Regions from separate parts of the Peribacillus sp. TH27 genome, predicted to be linked through region 3. Evidence: riboswitches for the same ligand, from Rfam matches in the RefSeq annotation. Region 3 holds a riboswitch; each other region holds the start of a gene.
What was found. Region 3 has a riboswitch for cobalamin ahead of JFU24_RS17020 (ABC transporter substrate-binding protein). Riboswitches for the same ligand answer to the same signal wherever they lie in the genome.
Positions count from the first base shown of each region.

Region 1: another riboswitch for cobalamin. It lies ahead of nikA (nickel ABC transporter substrate-binding protein); the one in region 3 lies ahead of JFU24_RS17020 (ABC transporter substrate-binding protein).
Region 2: another riboswitch for cobalamin. It lies ahead of JFU24_RS10235 (hypothetical protein); the one in region 3 lies ahead of JFU24_RS17020 (ABC transporter substrate-binding protein).

Region 1 covers NZ_JAEKEV010000002.1:695,082-701,645, reverse strand. The annotation lists gene JFU24_RS04805 (acyl-CoA dehydrogenase family protein) at 1-578, shown strand, start outside; gene JFU24_RS30995 (acyl-CoA dehydrogenase family protein) at 575-1,651, shown strand; gene JFU24_RS04795 (ABC transporter substrate-binding protein) at 1,734-2,822, shown strand; gene JFU24_RS31205 (Spo0E family sporulation regulatory protein-aspartic acid phosphatase) at 3,339-3,464, opposite strand; cobalamin riboswitch at 4,093-4,281, shown strand; gene nikA (nickel ABC transporter substrate-binding protein) at 4,437-6,068, shown strand; gene nikB (nickel ABC transporter permease) at 6,105-6,564, shown strand, end outside.
Region 2 covers NZ_JAEKEV010000002.1:1,823,399-1,829,962, reverse strand. The annotation lists gene JFU24_RS10240 (MBL fold metallo-hydrolase) at 352-1,179, shown strand; cobalamin riboswitch at 1,277-1,476, shown strand; gene JFU24_RS10235 (hypothetical protein) at 1,744-1,974, shown strand; gene JFU24_RS10230 (hypothetical protein) at 2,012-2,200, opposite strand; gene JFU24_RS10225 (YheE family protein) at 2,297-2,500, opposite strand; gene JFU24_RS10220 (YheC/YheD family endospore coat-associated protein) at 2,562-3,758, opposite strand; gene JFU24_RS10215 (YheC/YheD family endospore coat-associated protein) at 3,755-5,122, opposite strand; gene JFU24_RS10210 (YheC/YheD family endospore coat-associated protein) at 5,126-6,196, opposite strand; gene JFU24_RS10205 (YheC/YheD family endospore coat-associated protein) at 6,213-6,564, opposite strand, start outside.
Region 3 covers NZ_JAEKEV010000002.1:3,252,584-3,259,147, reverse strand. The annotation lists gene cbiB (adenosylcobinamide-phosphate synthase CbiB) at 1-751, opposite strand, end outside; gene JFU24_RS17030 (heme ABC transporter ATP-binding protein) at 748-2,220, opposite strand; gene JFU24_RS17025 (FecCD family ABC transporter permease) at 2,226-3,281, opposite strand; gene JFU24_RS17020 (ABC transporter substrate-binding protein) at 3,244-4,212, opposite strand; cobalamin riboswitch at 4,391-4,567, opposite strand; gene JFU24_RS17015 (polysaccharide deacetylase family protein) at 4,655-5,518, opposite strand; gene JFU24_RS17010 (ABC transporter ATP-binding protein) at 5,646-6,488, opposite strand; gene JFU24_RS17005 (FecCD family ABC transporter permease) at 6,485-6,564, opposite strand, start outside.

The sequences.
Region 1 (6,564 bases), 2.6 Mb from region 3:
GTCAATTAATTGTAGATTTATCATCGCCAGGTGTAACGATACGTCCTATTCGGTTAATGACAGGGGAACATCATTTTAATGAGGTCATCCTAGAAGACGTGTTCATTCCGGATAGAATGGCTGTCGGAAAAATTGGAGATGGCTGGAAACAAATTTTGGCTGAATTGGCTTTTGAACGAAGTGGCCCAGAGCGCTTTTTAAGTACATTTCCATTATTTGTTGAGTTAATTCGTGTCTTACAACAGGATACATTAGATAAGCACCGTAACATCTCCATTGGAAGATTGGTGGCCCATCTAACTACATTACGTGAGTTATCTTTAGGTGTGGCACGTTTACTTCAAAAAGGTATTTCTCCCGACATTACTGCTGCTTTAGTAAAAGATTTAGGTACCCAGTTTGAGTGTAAAGTCGCAGAAGTCGCGCGTTTACTTGTCTCATTACCATCACAGAACTCGAATCCACGTTTTAATTCTTTGTTAGCTACAGCAATTTTACACTCCCCTGGTTTTACACTTCGTGGTGGTACAACAGAAATATTAAGGGGAATTATTGCAAAGGGGGCAGGAATAAAGTGATTGACTTAAGCCAGATTATAGAGGATACATCTCGGAAATTGTTAAAAGACTTATGTACAAAAGATCTTATTGATGATTCTGAAGAAGGTGAATTTCCAGTTAAATTATGGAAAATGTTAAATGAAACAGGCATGACGACTATAGGGATATCTGAAGAATCCGGTGGTTCTGGCGGTAGTCTAACTGATGCATTTAACTTCTTAAGAATTGCAGGAAATTTCTCTGCTCCGGTGCCTATCGCAGAAACTTTTATAGCGAATTGGATTTTATCCAAAGCCGGTTTACCTATATCAAATAAGCCTATGACACTAGTATTAAGTTCAAAAGAGCAAAAAATTAGTTTTACAGAAAAATCAAATGGTTATATTATATCTGGTTCAGCAAAAAACGTTCCATGGGCTCGTACGGCTCAAACAATTGTAGTTTTAGGAGATTCAGATGAAGGAAAAATGGTATTTATTGTAGATCAAGATGCATGTCAAATTGAGCCAGGAAAAAACCTCGCAGGTGAATCAAGAGATCACCTGGATTTCAAAAATGTATTTGTGGAAAATAAATCAGTTTCGGGGTGTGTGGAAATTGATGAAGATAAGATATTGTATTTAGGTGCATTAGTTCGTTCCGTTCAAATGACTGGGGCGCTAGAAAGAGTTTTAGAACTTAGCGTTGCGTATTCAACTGAACGAGAACAATTTGGAAGACAAATAGCGAAATTTCAAGCCGTGCAGCAACAGATAGCAATTTTAGCAGGTGAAGTTTCCGCAGCAAAAGCGGTTACTGATTTAGCAATCAAGGCGTTTATAGCAGAAGATGGAGAAAAACAAATCATGATAGCTAAAATTAGAGTAGGGGATGCTGCCAGTCTTGGGGTACCCATTGCACATCAAATTCATGGTGCAATGGGTTTTACGGATGAACATTCTTTGCAACATAGCACTAGAAGACTTTGGTCATGGCGTGATGAGTTTGGAAATGAGGATTTTTGGTCTCAAAAACTGGGTGAGGAAGTTTTAAGTTCAGGGGCGGATAATTTATGGGCGTTAATTACTTCGATGAACAGTAAGATTGTTTAACAGTGTAGTAGAAATGATATAAATGAAAGCGATTTCAAAAAATTACTTTCGACTAAACATCCAAAACAAGGAGGAATGAAAGATGAAAAAGATTCTTAGCTTGCTTGTAGTATTGATGCTGGCTGCTATGTCTGGCTGTGCCCCCACACCACAAAAATCAACCGGTGCCTCAGGGGAAGGAACTACAAAAAAAATCACTATTGCCGGCAATGGTGGAAAAATCGAGAAAATAATTCGTGAAGAAATTGCACCGAAATTCAAAGAAGAAACTGGCATTGAAATCAATTATATTGCTGGTTTATCAGGTGAGATTCTTTCAAAAGTAGAATTACAGAAAAAAGCTCCTCAAATTGATATTGCTTTCTTTGTTCCATTAGATGTACCTCGTGCAAATGAAAAAGGGCTTGTTGAAGTCATTGATGAAACAAAGGTGCCTAACTTAAAAAATGTTGATTCTCGTTTTATAGCTATAGATAATGTTGCCGCACCTGCATTTGGTCTTGTTAATGCTCCTGCATACAACACAGAATCTTTTAAAAAGAATAAAATCAAGCCAATAGAATCTTGGAATGACCTAGCGAGTCCTGCATATAAGGGGAAAACAGCATTTGCTGATATTTCTAACGACTGGGGCTTTAACACCCTATATTCTTTTGCGTTGGCCAACGGAGGTAGTATAGATAACTTAGAACCTGGGTTAAAAAAGGCAAAGGAACTAGCCGGATATTCCTCTACTTTTTATAAAAATTCTACTCAGATGATGCCCGCTATTCAACAAGGGGCAGCCGATGTTACTGTAATGGGAAGCTATGTAATTGCTGACCTAGCAGTAAATTCTGGTTTACCTTTGAAAATGGTCGTGCCAAAAGAAGGAGTATATATGCACGCCTTTAGTGCAACGTTGGTGAAAAATTCTCCAAATCAACAAGAAGCAATTGATTTTATTAACTACTTAATTAGTGAGGAATCACAAAAAACATCTGCAGAAGCAGGATTCTATCCTGTTCTTAAAGGTATGAAGCTACCTGAGAAATACGAAAGCGTCATTGGACTAAAAGAATCAGATAAGACATATAAGCCTGATGTTAAGAAGTTAGCTGAAATCCGAAGTGAATGGACAGACAGGTGGTCAAAAGAAGTAACGCCTGAACTTGGAAAACTATTAAAATAAATGTTTTAAGAGGCTCTCTATATTTTCGATAGGTTTCTAGTATGGCAATAGGCAACCTTGTAACGTTTGAAGCAACTCTAGCTAAGGTTCTTCAATTAGAGATTTTATTTATAATCACTTTTCTTAAATATGGATAATGGTGTGCATTTCCTAATATTCAATTGTATTCGCGTACTCTATCCAATAAAGGACCTCAATATGCAAGCTAAGCTCTCCTCACAAGAAAAGAGGGGAGTTTTTGCTTTCTTCCAGCTGCACTACCACTACCTTAATGAATGATATTTGCATATGTTTTTTATGTACGGATGATAGATGATAAAACGTATAAATCCGTTCTCTTCAGTAGGAGTTAATATGTTTTAAAAAACAGAAAGGAAATCAATTCTTTTCATGAACTTTTTAAGTAGGGATCCAACTGTTTTCCCGCTATTGAACCATGAAGCCCTATGGTAGAAAGGAGAAAATATGATCAATCAGGCTTCAAGCCTACTCTTAGTGGAGAAGCACCCTTACATCTTATTGAAGGCCTATTGGAGTTAGCGACTCCTGTTCATGCACAAGTATATTCAAGAGTTCATCAAGTTCTTGGCTCAAATGTAATGTTTTTGGTGAGGTGAATCCATGTTTCAAGGCTGTATTTATTAATTATTTCCTCATTGTATCTATTTTATTATGTAGCAGTTCCATACTTTCCAACGAAAATCCCCTCAAAACCTTTCCTTTATTGTAGTATATTTATTATTACATAAATTAGGATGATTTTAAATATTATAGTAAGTATTTACTTATTAAAAGTAAACAAATTCTGGCGGGAGCAATACAAATCTTCCTCACTATCATTCGATATATGTAATTACAGATAACTATTCATATAAAATTATTACTTCCATACATAACGAGCCGTTAAAAAACATCAGGACTTTAATTTGATATAGCATAAATTTGCAATAAAGAATATAATTTGTATTAGGTAAACTTTTTTTGATTTTATTTTCATATAGTGAATATCTCCATTTTGAGAGAGTTGTATTCGTAAAACTGTATAATTTAGGAGAATTTAATATTTGTTGAATTTTAAAGAGAACCTCTTTATTCTCCTTTTTACTAACTGTATTTCGTTTATTGCTAGATGGATAGGATTAGTAGCTGGGTTTATCAAAAATTACTTAGAGATGAAACTAATAAAGTGTTAAGAAGTAACAAATGGTTTCGACAAAATAATTTTAGGATAGACAAGCTCTATTATTTACTATGAAGATGAGGGAAAATTTCATATAGTATTGGAATGGGTATATTCGTTTAAAAGCGAATATTTAAAAGGGAAGCCGGTGCAAAATCCGGCACGGTCCCGCCGCTGTAATGGTGAGTCCTATGCAAGAAAGTCACTGGATAATATCCGGGAAGACGCATGGAGATGATGAACCTAAGTCAGAAAACCTGCCCGTTCTAAAAATGCTGTTAAACCTACGGGAGATAGGGAGGTGTTAGAGTGCTAGAAGACGAATTTGTTCTTAAATTATAAGCATTTCTGACCGTTAAATCTGGTTGGAAATGCTTTTTTATATTTCGTGATTTTTCAAATAGATAAAATTCCATAATTGAAGGTGAGAAAACATGTTTTTACTACGGTCTAGTTTATTCCATTCTTTTGTTGGACTACTAGTAATTTTCACAATTTTTGTTACTGGTTGCAGCAACACAACAATAGATCAAGAAAATACATCAAATAAAGATAAACAAAAAGTTGTTACTTTTTCATGGCCTGGGGATATAGGTGACTTAAATCCACACACATATTTTCCGAATGAGTTTTTTTCCCAGGCTATGGTATATGAATCCCTAGTTTATTACGGTGAAGGCGGAGAAATTCAGCCTTGGCTTGCAGAGAGCTGGGATATATCGAAAGATGGAAAAGAATATATATTCCATCTGAGGAAAGATGTTAAATTTTCCGATGGTTCCCTCTTTAATGCTGCAATCGTTAAGAAAAACTTTGATACCATTTTAGATAATCGCAAACAACATGAATGGGTGGAATTAATTAACCAAATCAAAGGTACTGAAATAATAGATGAATATACATTTAAACTTATTTTGAACAACGCGTATTATCCAACTCTTCAAGAACTAACTTACATCAGACCGTTGAGATTTGTAGGAGAAGCTGCTTTTCCTGACAGTCAAAACACATTTAAGGACGGACTCAAGTCTCCGATTGGCACAGGACCGTGGGTATTAAGCGAATATAAGAAAAATGAGTTTGCAGTTTTTAAAAGGAATGAACAGTATTGGGGTACTAAACCTAAAGTAGATAAGGTGGTTGTTAAAGTCATTACTGACGGTGAGTCAAGAGTATTAGCTTTTGAGAAAAAAGAACTCGACTTTATTTTTGGAAACGGAGTCATAAGCCAAGATTCATTCCAATTTTTGAAGAATTCAGGGCAATATGAAACCAAATTGTCAGAACCTACAGCTACAAGAACGCTTCTTCTTAATTCAAACAGAGAAGCGACTAAAGACCTTAAAGTTCGGTTAGCTCTCCAACATGCTTTTAATAAACAGGCTGTTATTGATAAGATCTTTTATGGTATGGAAAAAAAGGCTGATACTTTGTTTCCACCTACTTTGCCATACACGAAAATTAATATAAAGCCATATGAATATGATGCAGAAAAAGCAAAACAGTTATTGGATGAAGCCGGATGGAAACAAGTGAAGGGGAAACCATTTAGAGAAAAAGACGGAAAAGAATTGCAATTGGAATTACTGTTTAATAGTACAGACAACATCCAAAAGTCAATCGCAGAATTTACCCAAGGTGATTTTAGAAAGCTAGGAATAGATGTTAAGTTGACTAGTCAAGAAACTAATACTTTTTGGACAAATGCATTTCAAGGTGAATTTGATTTATTATTTACATCTACTTGGGCTGTACCATTTGATCCACATTCCTATTTAGCTTCTATGACGACAAATACGGAAAATGGTGGTCCAGATTATAACGCTCAATTAGGGTTGCCAGTAAAAAAAGAAATAGACCAGAAAATTAAGAAAGTATTATTAACTACAGACGAAGAAGAGAGAAAAATACTGTATTCAGAAATATTAACGACATTGCACGAACAAGCAATTTATTTACCGATATCTTATCAGTCTAATATAGCAGTGTATCAAAAAAACATTAGTGGAGTAGATTTTTTACCTCAAGAAGCTGAGGTCCCTTTAACTTCAATTGACGTTAATTGAAGTGGGGATACTTAAAAACAACTTAAGGAGTGCTACATGAGTTGGTTTATTTTTAAACGTCTCACAAGTTTAATTCCAATTTTATTAGGAATTTCGCTCATCACTTTTATCTTGCTTCACTTAATTCCTGGAGATCCGGCAGTAGCTTACTTAAGGGCGTCACATATACCTCCTACGGATGAGACAGTGGCAGCCCTTCGAGTTGAGCTTGGATTAAACAAGCCTTTATATGTCCAGTATTTTGAGTGGCTGGGAAAAGTGTTGCAATTGGATTTAGGGATGTCTTATGTGTCCAATAACTCTGTATGGGAAGAAATTGTGGTACATTTCTTCCCAACAGTTCAATTAACAATTGCTTCGCTTATCTTTATTGTTTTTATTAGTTTACCCTTAGGAATGATTTCTGCTATTTACAAGGGGAAATTTGTTGATCAGTTTAGCAGAATACTAGCCTTTGTAAGTGTCTCTATGCCAACCTTTTGGCTTGGCTTTCTCT
Region 2 (6,564 bases), 1.4 Mb from region 3:
TTTAGCTTTTTTATCAACCAAGGTAATATTGATAGTTACTCAGCGTTAATGATTAGCCGTGAATTTTTTTATCGCCTAAACTTAAATACGGAGTACCCTTTCTTAACAACTTCCTTTTAACCGAAGCCAGATTTTTGCTGTTTCTTTTCTTAGTTGCATAATAGAATACCTTAAATCAATGACAATGGTTTCAAAAAGTGCCTTGATTCTACCGGAAAATATACTACGGGTCTTTGCTAGGAAAATACTATTTGCTTGTAAAAAGTATGGAGGGATATTACATTTATTGTAATGAACAAGGGGGAAATAGGATATTAAACTATTTTTATACAATTGATGAGGAGGGAAGCCATGCTAGAGATTAAAACGATAAATGATGTGGTTTGTGTACAAGGGACCCCTGAAGGAATAAAGTCGGGGATGAGTGTATATGTTTTTTTAACAGACGGCCTATTGATTGATACGGGAGCCCAAATTTTATTGGAAGAACTTATCCCTTTCTATGAATCAGCCGACTTCGATTTAGTGGCGCTAACGCATTATCATGAGGACCATACTGGCGGTGCGGCCTGGATACAGGAACATAAAAAAGTTCCCATGTATATTCATCCGATGTCGATTGATGTTTGTGCCAAGGATGCTGAATATCCTGATTATCGCAAAGCTTTTTGGGGAAGGAGAGACGGCTTCAAAGCTGAGCCGTTGGGGAGGACTGTTCATTCCCGTACCCAAACGTGGGAGCCAATCTTTACCCCAGGTCATGCTAAGGACCATATGGTGTATTTGAATCACAGTAATGGCATGCTGTTTTCAGGTGACCTATTCGTTACACCGAAAACAAAGCTTGTTTTACGGGAAGAATCTGTCCCTGTTATCATCGATTCCATAAATAGATTACTTCAATATGATTTTGGAGAGGTTTTTTGTTGTCATGCCGGTCATGTCCCTAATGGGAAGGAAATGTTTCAAAGAAAGCTCGACTATTTGGAAAACCTGCGTGGTGAAATTTTACGATTACATAATCAAGGCTTGGCAGTTCATGAAATCCAGCAAATTGTTTTGCCGAATCAATATCCGCTCATCGAGATATCTGGCCACGAATGGGATTCGGAGCATATTATCACATCGATATTAAAAGAAAAGATATTGATTAATAAGGATAATGGAGCGAAATACTAATTAGTGATTTTGTGTAATTGAAGAGGTGCTAATCAATTTCCTTTCAGAAGCACGCATTGTAATTTAAGGGATAATTTAATACATTTAAACTGAAAATTAAATACGTCTAGAAAAAGGTGCAGATAATATATTGAAGATTATCTGCTTAAAAGGGAAGTCCGGTTAGAATCCGGCGCTGTCCCGCAACTGTATATGAGAGCGATTCGAGTAATGCCACTGTCTTCTGCAAAAGGGGATGGGAAGGTTCGAAAAGCGATGATCATGAGCCAGGATACCTGCCTATTTTTAGCACAGCATCATAAACCTACGAGGATAGGAGGTGTTAAGTGCGAGAATTGACAAGAGCATGTTTTTCATTTTTTGAAAAATGGAAAATTCATGTTTGTTTTTTGTTATGTTTTCGTTTGCACTCTAACAACTTCTAATCGGGAAGTTGTTTTTTTATTTTTTTAGATGTAATCAGTTATAATAGTCGATTTTTTAACAAAATCATAAGGAAATCTCGTCTCTCTATGGAATAGGAGAAAAGTTTTCTTTATGAACAAAATTTAAGGGGGGTAATGCATGTTTGGAACAGTTAGATACTTTACGGATTTTTTAAAAGCTCAGATTATGTATAATTTTTCTGGGGAAAAAATGATTTCTTTAAGCGAAAATCATGCAAGGTTGAACAAGGAAATTAATGTGAAGGCAAAAAATTCAAAAGAAAAAGTAGAGTATTTACTTAATCTTGAAAAGGCTTATGGAATAATTAATAAGGAAATGTTCGGTCTAAAGGAGGAGTTGACAGTTTAATAAAAAGGAGCCACCTAAAGGAGGCTCCGGACACTAATTATTTATTCTTGTTTGGCTCGGTTTCATCATAAAAATCATGGGCTTCTTCAATGTTCTGAAGGTCAGCAGCTGCATAAACATTCCCGCCAGCCAGCCCTTCATTGATGTAACGGTCGATGTCTAAGAAAGCAGAGTTCTTGCCTTCATATTCGGTATCCTTCAAAAATGTGAATTCTTCTTTATCCAAAAGAAATCCCTCCTAACCTTTTTTATAGTGTAGGCAAAAGAGGGCTTTTTATTCTGAGTAAGTCCTCATGAATGAAATGAGGAGTTTAGCACTAACTTATTCATATACATGATAGACCATTAAGTCATGTATGATGCTTTTGAGCTTAGCTTCGTCTGTTTCTGAAGGGGGATTGGCAGTCCATTCTATGGACCCGTCTTTATGGTATAAGGCTTGGACGGCCTGCTTGTTAAAGTAAAAGGAAATTTTCCAACCTGGTAAATTTTTATGTAATGGTGCCCATTGAAAATGAGTAATCATATGTATAACCTCCATATAAGCTGTCTCTCATTTCATTATAATGGAAAACGGCAGATGGAGGTTATTTTCTCGTTTGATTTAATAAAGTTAATTCAATAAACAGGTTTTTCAAATGCAAGAGTCGGCTTGCTTCAATTTCTTCTTCATCAAATTGCATGGGTTTAGAGTTTACTTCGTAAATGAAGAGTGATCCTGTTGAATCTTCGCCAATATCAATAGAGAATTCCCCGAGAAAGCCGAATTTCTTCGAAAGAATCAGACCGCACTTTTGAGCAATGTACGCCAACTTCCGGTTTAAATTCCTCGATTGCAAGTTTTTGTAAGGGAAAAGTTTCCCGCCTCTTGGAGTATGGGTTGTGATTTCCTGGGTTTGTGACATCCGTACAGCCTTACCAGTAATTTTATAGAACCCATTTTCATAATGAACGAGAACTCGGTAATCATAACGATGTCCATTCAGTTTCTTTGGTATAACCGCGCGTTGGGCGAGATAGGCTCTTCTCATCAGTAGCATTTTTTTATGCTCCCAAAATGAGGAGAAATTTGGGAAGGATTCACTATGTTTTAGGCTATTAAACTGAAGAGTTTCATCAGGATTCTCGATTAGTGTGTAAATACCTTTCCCTTGGCTTCCTTTAGATGGTTTTAGGTAAATATGTCTGTGGGATTTTAAAAAAGCCCTCAGTCCATCGCAATCACCTAGGATAATTGTTGATGGAAGATGGTTGGTGAGGGAGCCATCTTCCATCAATGCTTCATACATCATATATTTATCTAAAAAACAAGGATTGAAAAGGTTCATACCATGATCTTGAAAGTAGTTGATAAGCCGTTGAAAATCCTCTGATGCCTCGAAGCCCCTTGAGGGAATTCGGTTATAAACTATATCGGGAAGCGGCATCTTAACCTCGATCCATTTGTTTGAAATGGAGGAAAAAAGGAAGCCTTTTACAGGGATGGAATGAAAGGTCTCAACCGTAAATACAAACACTAAAATCCCATGTTCCAACAAATATAGGGATAAATCCTGAAAAAGGGTCAAGTTTCCCCCTATTCCTGATTCCTTTTTGGGATTTGAAGAAGTTAAAATTCCGACGACGAGCATCCGGCTACCTGGAAAAATAGAAATAGGAATAAGTGTTTGATTATTTTGATTCTGTTTATAGTGTATTTCCTCTTTTTCCGCGCCGGCGAATAGTTGCATGCTTTCTTGGTCGTGGTACCAGCTTTCAGTTGGAATATCGTAAAAAATATTCATCTCTGCACACCGACAGCATTTGTAATGGTTTGTTCCGTAAGATAAATAGCATAATCAAGGCTGAGCTTTCTTGTTAGCAGCTCGAACTCTTTGAGTTTTGGATGGGAAAAGATTGAACGTCCTGGTTTAGAATTAGCTTCAAACATCCAAACTTGCCCTTTTTTATCTAATCCAAAATCAAAACCGATTTCTGCAATGATGCCATCTAAGTGCTCTTCAATACTTTCACTTAATATTAGGGCGGCTTCCGAAAGCTTTCGTTCGACTTCTTTCGCCTCATCATCATCACCATATAGCTCGGCAATCGTCTTGATGACACCTCCGCTTTTAATGTGGGTAGTAACGCTTCCAGCGCCGGCTATTTTTGCGGCGATTGCAGTTACCTGCCAAATTCCCTTGCTGTCCTTGTTCGTATGCACTCGGAAATCTACAGGTCGTTTTGAAGAACGAATTAATGGTATGCCCTGCTGCACAATGAGATTTTCAAGCGGTCGATTATGAAAGATGTGTTTAACAATGGATTCTAAAGTAGAAAACTTTTGCAATTTATTTTCCTGAGCATCATTTTTATAACGACAATAGTAGACATTTTCATGTTTATCATAAAGAATTTGGTGAATTCCAAGCCCAAGGCTGCCATGAATAGGCTTTATATAAACTTGGCGGTAATGAGAAAGCAGGGTTTCTACGACGGACAGAGATTGAAAAGGATACGTTTCCGGTAAAAAAGGAAGTGCCCGCTCATCCGCACATAACCGTTCATTTATATCCCATTTATTAAAAAAACCTGGATTGTACCAAGGAATTGTATACTCTTTTTGGAATTTCTGTTTCACTTCCTTAGGGCCATCCCGGTTTTCCGTCAAACGGTTAGGGAGCCGGTCATAGATGACATTTGGAAAAGGAAATTCGTTAATATTCCAGTCATCGTTCTCATAGACATAGCCCTTGATTGTTTCTTTTTCCCAATTGATTACATTTTCACCGAAAACAAAAGGGATACAGCCTGTTGTTTGGCTCAGAGAAAGGAGTTTTGAAAAAAAATCTGAACGTTCCCCGAGCGGTTTGTTTGAAATGCCGGTAAAACCTGATGAAAATATCCCGACGACTGGCCCAATATGAATGCTCTTACCGTATATAAATAGATGTAGAGGCATATCGACCTGAGTAAATATTAAAGATTCCGCGAGACTTTCTGACAGGACGATTGTTTGCTTGATTGCAGGATTTTGTTTAACAATGGCAGGACATGAATGCTGGCCAAAATATATTAATTCAATCTCTGCCAAATCTCCAAGCTCTGATGGATAGAAGAGAACGTTGCCGGGAGTATCGGCAATCTCGGCAGGATAAGTCTTTCTCACTCTCTATTCACCTGCTTTCTGAAGATGATCGGCTAAAAATTGGCTATATTGGAACGGTGCGCGATGGATATCCTTCATCGATTCAGGTTGAAGTGTTTGGATGATTTTCCTACCTGGTTTTGAGTTAATATCCATTATCCATATTTGCCCTTTTTTATCAATGCCTAGGTCGATTCCTAGCTCAAATAGCCTTTCAAAAACGGCTTCGGTTTCGACAGGTAAGGTACGGAGGATATGCTGGATTTTTTGTTCGGCAGCAATTGGAATAGATTCAGGATTTTTTTTGATGAAAGCCTCGAGCGAAATAGCTTCCCCACCAGTGGCTAAATTGGAGGTGATTCCATCTTGTTGTCCCAGGCGAATGCCTCTGCCGCGTTCCATCCACTGATTTTTTTCGTTTTTTTGAAGTAAAATTCGTAAATCGAACGGTTCCTTTTTCTGGTTGCAAAGTTCTAAATAAGGCTGACAAAGGTAACTATATCGATTTAATAAATGCTGCAGCCATTTGTTCAGTTGAGATTTAGAGTCAAATTTACGGTCGTATTTGGTGCCCTTTTTTGTCATGGACACCAATGTGCCGCCTTCGGTTTTTGTGAGAAGATAGATTCCCGTACCACCTGCTCCAAACTCTGGTTTGATAATAATTTTATCCAGACGTTCCAAATGCCCGCTGATTTCTTCAGGTGTGGTAACTTGAACGGTTTCTGGAAAAAATGCCTCTAGCAGGGGATGTTTTTTTAAAATTTGATAAACTTCCCACTTTCCTGGAAGGCCAAGGCCAAGGAAACTTGAGTTAACTTTTAACCAATTGATTTTATCGCGCATTTCCGTCGAAACACGAGATAAGCCATGGAAACAGCGGTCATATACAAAATCAGGGAGATCAAATGATTCAGAGCGCCATGTTTCCTTTTCGGCATCAAAACGTTCTCCTCGAACTTTCTTCACATCGATATCAATATTCTCGGGTGTGAATTTACATACATTCATATTAAATGATTTAGCTGCTTTTGCTATTTCAGTAAAATAATGATTTTCATGTGTATCTGACGTTGCCATTAATCCTATTAACACGTGCCAGCAACTCCTTTTATGGATGGTTTTCTCGGTCAAGAGTAAGCATAAATTCAACAATGGACTTTACTGATGGACGAAAGGTTTCATAGTTGCCCTGAAATTTTTTCGAAGGTTTCGAGTTCACTTCAATAATCCAAGGGTGTGTGTCAACATCAAGTGCTAAATCGATTCCGAGCTCCCCGAATAAATCATCATGATTTTCTGCCAAAGTATGGGCAGTTTTTTTAGCAAGTCTTATAAGCTTTTGGTGCAAACGTGCGGCTTCCTGAGGGTCAAATACTTCCTTTAAAAAGTCTGAGCCGTTTTTCATCATACCGCCCTGTGCAAGATTGGAAACGATATTACCTGGATCTCCTATCCGGGCA
Region 3 (6,564 bases):
CTTCACACCACCCACTATTCGGGCTTGGGTGCTTTTTCGCATCATTGAACAAAATCTTCCATCTAGCCCCCAAGCTATGATAGCTGGATTTCGAGCTTAGCAGCATCAAGAAACCAGTGAGGCGACTAGGAATCCAGTTCACGATATCATCGAGCTTAGCTGAAGCCCAGCCAAATTGTCCATATTTATCATTTTTGTAACCAACCATTGAATCGCAGGTATTAATTGCCCTGTACATCATCGCGAGTGGAGCACCGCCAATTGCTGCCCAAAACAGTGGAGCCGTAACTCCATCACTCGTATTTTCAGCTACGGTTTCTACAGTGCCTCTGACTATTTCGGATTCATCAAGATCAGCAGTATCACGACCGACAATATAGGAAAGCTTTAGCCTCGCTTCAGGAAAAGCTTGTTTATTCAGTGGATGACACACATCCATTCCTGCCTGCTTTAAGCCCTTCTGAGCAATCGTCGTAGAAATAACAACAGCTTCCCATAAAATTCCCGCAAGCGGATGGATAAGATAAGCTAAATAGACAGTTAGACCTGTTGCCAATAACACCAGTGTTAAAACAATTACCAGCATGAAGAGGCCATTTCGCTTTTTATGTGTACCTCTATTGAATGCATGATCCAACTTGCTTATCAACGTTCCTATCCATTTAACGGGATGTGGCCAATTTGGTGGATCACCTATTAATAGATCAAAGAAAAAAGCCAGTGTAACAGCAAAAAGGTGATGGTAAATCATAGTTCCTCAATCCGTTTCCGATTTTTCTTTATTGCTTCTACGGTACAATCATATACACCGCGACTGATCAACTTCCCTAGCGGAGTAATGGTGCCTGCATATTGAAGTGCCTTCCCTCTTTGGGTTGCGGCAATCAAAATACTGTCTGTCGAAGTTCCTGTCGCCACTGTATTTGTCACCGTATCCAAAACACGCAAATCATGAAGCGCTTTTACTTTTGCCTCGGTCGCGGTGACAATGCTGTGGATAAAGGCCTCTTCTGCCAAGTGCCCATTTACAAAGATCCATGTATTTATGGTTCCTGGAGTGGAAATCCAAGAATGTTGGTCAGCTAAAGAGGCGTCGATGGCATTCCCTACTCCAGCCGTCACAATGATAAAAACCGAGAAATCATCATCTCTTAAAAACTTGAAGGCCACCGTATCGAGAAAGACAGCTGTCATCATTCCGACCGTTTCCTGCGGTTCAAAACCGTGTGTTTTTAAAAAGTCAGCCATTTCAGCAAAATGATCCTCGTAATTATAATCACGATGGACATGCCTATTCACGAAATGTTGATGCCAGCCCGTTCCTGAACCGGTCACACCAGAAGACATCGTTCTAAGCGAAATTGGTGAATTCAATTGAATTATTTCGTTGCCCACCGTCAAATAGGTTTCATCAATTTCCAAAGGTGCGAAATCACAGACATGCTTTTCCGGGACAATGAACATTTGCGGCTTCGGTAGGGCAGGATGCGGATGTTTTTCAATCGTCGTCCGGTATACCTCCTGGATCCGTTCCTGTTGGAGCACTTCATTCGGCACATTAATGACTTGAATTTGTCCTTTTTCAAGCAACATCAGCCGATCACAGTACAAGCCGGCCAAATTCAAGTCATGGAAGATTGAGATAACTGTTAGCTCCAGCTCCTTGGCCATTTTCCTCATTAAATCAAGAAGCTCCTTTTGATAGGAAAGATCCAAGTGGTTCGTTGGTTCATCTAAAAAAAGAATTTCCGGTTCTTGGGCAAGTGCTTGTGCCAATAAGACCCGCTGTCTCTCACCGCCTGATAATCGTTCAAAATGAAGATCCTGAAAATCCGCGACTCCCGTTTGCTTCATCACACGTTGGACAATCACCTCATCCTCAGAAGTCCAACTATGAAACCAGCCTGTTTGGTGAGCATAACGGCCAAGAGAAACAGTCTCTTTTACCGTATAAGAAAAGGCTAATGAGGAATGTTGAGGCAACACGGCTATAACTTGTGCAAGTTGTTTGGCCGAATACTCCTTCAAGTCTCTTCCCCTTATTCGTATGCTTCCTACCTTATAATCGAGAACCCCGCTAAGCATACTTAATAGCGTCGTTTTTCCGCTGCCATTTGGACCGAGAATCCCAAATAATTCCCCTTTATGTACGTCAAAAGAGACAGAGTCCAAAACAGCTTTATTGCCATATCCACCTGTTAACCCTTTAACTTCAAGCATGAATTCTACCCTTCTCTCCGTCTCTTTAATAAAATCAGGGCAAATGCCGGGGCCCCGATAAGTGAGGTAATTACACCAATCGGCAGTTCCGAAGGTGCAATAATCGTCCTTGCTACAAGGTCAGCCAAAATTAAAAATCCGCTTCCTACGAGCAAAGATAACGGCAACAAATGCTTATGATCTGGCCCCCAAATCCTACGAACCAAATGAGGAATAACCAATCCTACAAAGCCAATCGTTCCCGAAACAGCAACAGCTGCCCCAGTTAATATCGAACCAGCTATCAGAATCCACATTTTTCTCCGCTGAACATTCACACCCAAATGCTTTGCACGATCTTCCCCAAACGTCATCGCATTCAATTCTTGGGTATTCATAATCAAGATCAACGAACCAATGATAAAAAACGGCAAAATAATCGCGATATAATTCCAGCCGCGCATTGAAACGCTTCCCATCAGCCATCCGATGATTTGTCTTAATTCCTCGCCCGTCAACGCAATCATTAATGAGATGAAGGCACTTAAAAACGAGCTGAAAATGATTCCGGTTAAAATAATTGTTTCTACTTTCATCGATCGATCCATTTTTCTCGCAAAAGTTAGCACACAGAAAATCGTAAGCAATGAAAACATAATACTTAACGCCGGTAGGGTATATAAACCGATCAACGGCAATGATATATTCAAAAACAATGTCAATACAGCGCCTACTGATGCTCCTGATGAAATCCCTAATGTGTAGGGGTCAGCAAGCGGGTTCCTGAGCAGTCCCTGAAAGGCTGCCCCGGCAATCGCAAGCGAAGCCCCAACCAAACCTGCAAGTAATACACGTGGCAGGCGGATGTTCATTACGATATTCGTCAGCATCACATCTGGCTCAACTGAGATTGGTAAATGAAAAAATTCCTTGCCGATAATTTGTATAAGCGCGGGAATCGGTACTGACACCGAACCAAAGGAAATGCCAATCGTCATTGCGAAAAGCAAAAACAATAACGCAATCAAATAAGCAAACGCCCACTTAGTTGTCAAATAGGTTCGGATAGACTGATTTGGCAAGTTCCTCTACTCCCTCTATTAAGCGTGGACCAGAACGGGTCACTAAGTCAGAATGGACATCAAAGACTTGACCATCCTTAACAGCAGCTACATCTTCCCATCCTTTTCGGCCCGTCACTTCACTGATTGGATCTTTTGTATAATAACCATATGTTGTAATAATGACATCCGGATTTGCAGCAATCATAGACTCTTCGTCAATTTTCGCCCACCCGTCCAATTCGGCTGCTGCATTTTTCGCTGAAATTATGTTAAGCATTTCATTCATGAATGTATTTTTTCCAGGTGTATAAATATCCGGTGATGGCGAAACCTCTACTAGAACGGTTTTTCTTTCCTCATCCTTAACGGATTTAGCTTTTTCCTGAATTTTCTTCAGTTTCATTTTCATATTCGCAACGATTTCTTTTGCCTTATCATGTTCTCCCGTTGCCTGTCCAATCATATCAATAGACTCATACACTTCGTCAAAGCTTTGTGCATCATTGACTACAAGGACATCTATTCCAGCATCCTTAAGCTGCTGCAATCCCTCATTCGAATTATGGGCACTGGATGCATGAGCAAGAACAAGATCAGGCTTTAAGGAAACGATTAACTCCGTGTTCATTTCCATTCCGCCAACTTTTTCAATTTCTTTCGTTTCTTCCGGGTAATTATCATTGTCGGATACACCAACAACCTTTTTACCCAAACCAAGTGCAAAGACCACTTCTGTATTACTTGGTATCAATGTAACAATTTTCTTTGGTTGTTCTTCTATCGTTACTTTTTCACCCGTTGCATCTTTTATCGTAATCGGGAAAGCTTGGTTTTCAGTATGATTCGTTTGTTGCTTTTCTTTCGTTCCTTCTTTTGATGTATCATTGCAACCAACCATCATACCTGCAGTTAGTAACATCACTAGAATCAGACCATAGATTTTCTTCATTTTACATCCCCCACAATCTTTTAATTCAATTTCCGACCACCTAAAGAAAACGCACCCTGAAGTGAAGAAGCGAATTTCAAAACAAAAGCATCTCCCGTCAAACGGAAGATGCTTGTATGGCAACAATATAATTACGGACTCAGAAGGTCTGCCACACACCTTCCCATCCGCGTAGGTTACAGGTGTACGAATCTTGGCAGGTCTCCTGGCTAATGGTCATCGTCAACGGCACCTTCCCATATCTCACATACAGTGGTACACAGCCGCTAACTCCCATTTACAGTGGCGGGACCGCGTTGGTATTTCACCAACTTCCCTTTTAAGTCATTAAGACACCAAATCGTTCATATGTATATAATTTTCACTGCTTTTCATTATACACTATGTAAGAAATGATTATTATATGATTTTTCAGACTGATTCCGAAATACCTTGTCTTCAATTAATAACGTGATGCATTTTCAATCAGCGCTGCAAATCCATCGACTGATAATCCGGGTGAAATCCGAACTCGGTGCAGTGCATGCATCCCTTGGTCCCTTGAAGCTCCACCAGCTTCGGTGGTTACTGCCATCTTGTATCCAGCTTCTTCTGACAACCTAAGGCTCTCCTCGTTATACCGACCAACAGGATATGAAAGTACTGTCGTGTCCTGTTGGAGAATACGATCGAATAAATCCTTTGACTGTACCATTTCAGCTTCCTGCTGCCCTACCGTCATACGGTTAAGCTCAAGATGGTTGATAGTATGACTTTCAATAGAAATCCCATTCTCGCTCATCTCCACCATTTGTTCTTCCGTCAGGTGATGACTTTTTTCAATAGATTTCCCGATCATAAAAACAGTAGCTTTCATATTATATTCTTTTAATATAGGAAAAGCCTCCGTGTAATTATCTGTATAGCCATCATCAAAAGTAAGCCAGACACACTTTTCACTTGGCATCCGATTTTCCGTTAAAACAAGAAATGCTTCCCTAGGGGATAATGTATAGTAATCATTCTCCCGAAGCCAGTTCATTTGTGATTGAAATTCCTCTCTTGGTACCCGAAGGTTATTACCTTCAGAAATACTATGATACATCAATATTGGAAGTTGAACCGTGGACTCGGCTCTTATCCAGTTTCTCGTATCGATCTGTTCAGGATATAATCTGTCCTCCGAATTCTGCCCGACGTCATTCTCCGCTGCTGCAACCACTTCAATGTTATCTTCCGCAATCGGTGCAGCCGTCTTTGTACCTATATTCTCTAAAACCCCTTGTGAGCATGAAGGCAAAATTAAAATTCCCAGCAATGCTACCATCAATAAAACTCTGTATTTTCCCACTATCATTCTCCTAATTTTTTCTAGCATAATAGTACCAGAAAACTAGTAAATAATAAAGTATTCCATTTAGCGAAAAAAAAGGCAACCCGGTGGCTGCCTTTTTTTAACTAGTAAATCGACAAGTATTTTGATCACGCGGAATGCCTAAATCTTTCGGCACCATCGTTTCAATAAAAAAGTTCTCATCTTCTTCATAAATAATCTTCTTCATTTCAATTCCGAAGTATTCCTTCATCCGGGATTCTGTCATGACTTCCTGGACTTCTCCGTAAACGACCGGCTTTTGTTTGGCTGTCATTAACACATGGTCAGCAAGGAAAAACGCATGGTTTGGGTAATGCGTGTTTATGATACAAGAGATTTTCTTTTCTTGTGACAAACGCTTTAATGTCTGTAAAATCACAACCTGCTTTTGAACATCAAGATGGGATTCCGGTTCATCGAGAATGAGCACTTCCGGGTCTGATACCAGCGTACGTGCAATCAACGCTAGTTGCAACTCACCACCACTGACTGTATTGCAGGACTTCCCAGCAAGATGGCCAATCCCTACAGTTTCCAGGGCTAGGTGAGCGGCTTCACGGTCCTTCACGGAAGGCTGGGCAAGCGCACTGATGTATGGGGCTCTTCCCATAATGACCAATTCTTCGAGTGTAAAACCAAATACCATTTTATGCGCCTGCGGAACATAACCAATCCGTTTCCAGACGGTTTTGCGTGAAAGCGAAGGAAGCGGCTTTCCATCAATGAGCGTTTGACCTTTTTTCCAGTCCAGAAGACCTGTGATGCATTTTAACATCGTTGTCTTTCCTGCACCGTTTGGTCCTAGTATCGCCATTATCTCTCCGTCATTCAGCGAAAAGTTAATGTCTGTTTGGTAAAGGTAAGGAACTTCTTCTTTTTTCCGAGCATAAAAGTAATTTCCTCCCTGCACCTCAATTCTCATGACCAGCCACCTCCTGTTTTTCTAAGCAATATTGCGAAAAATGGTGCACCTATAATTGCCGTCAAGATTGAGAGTG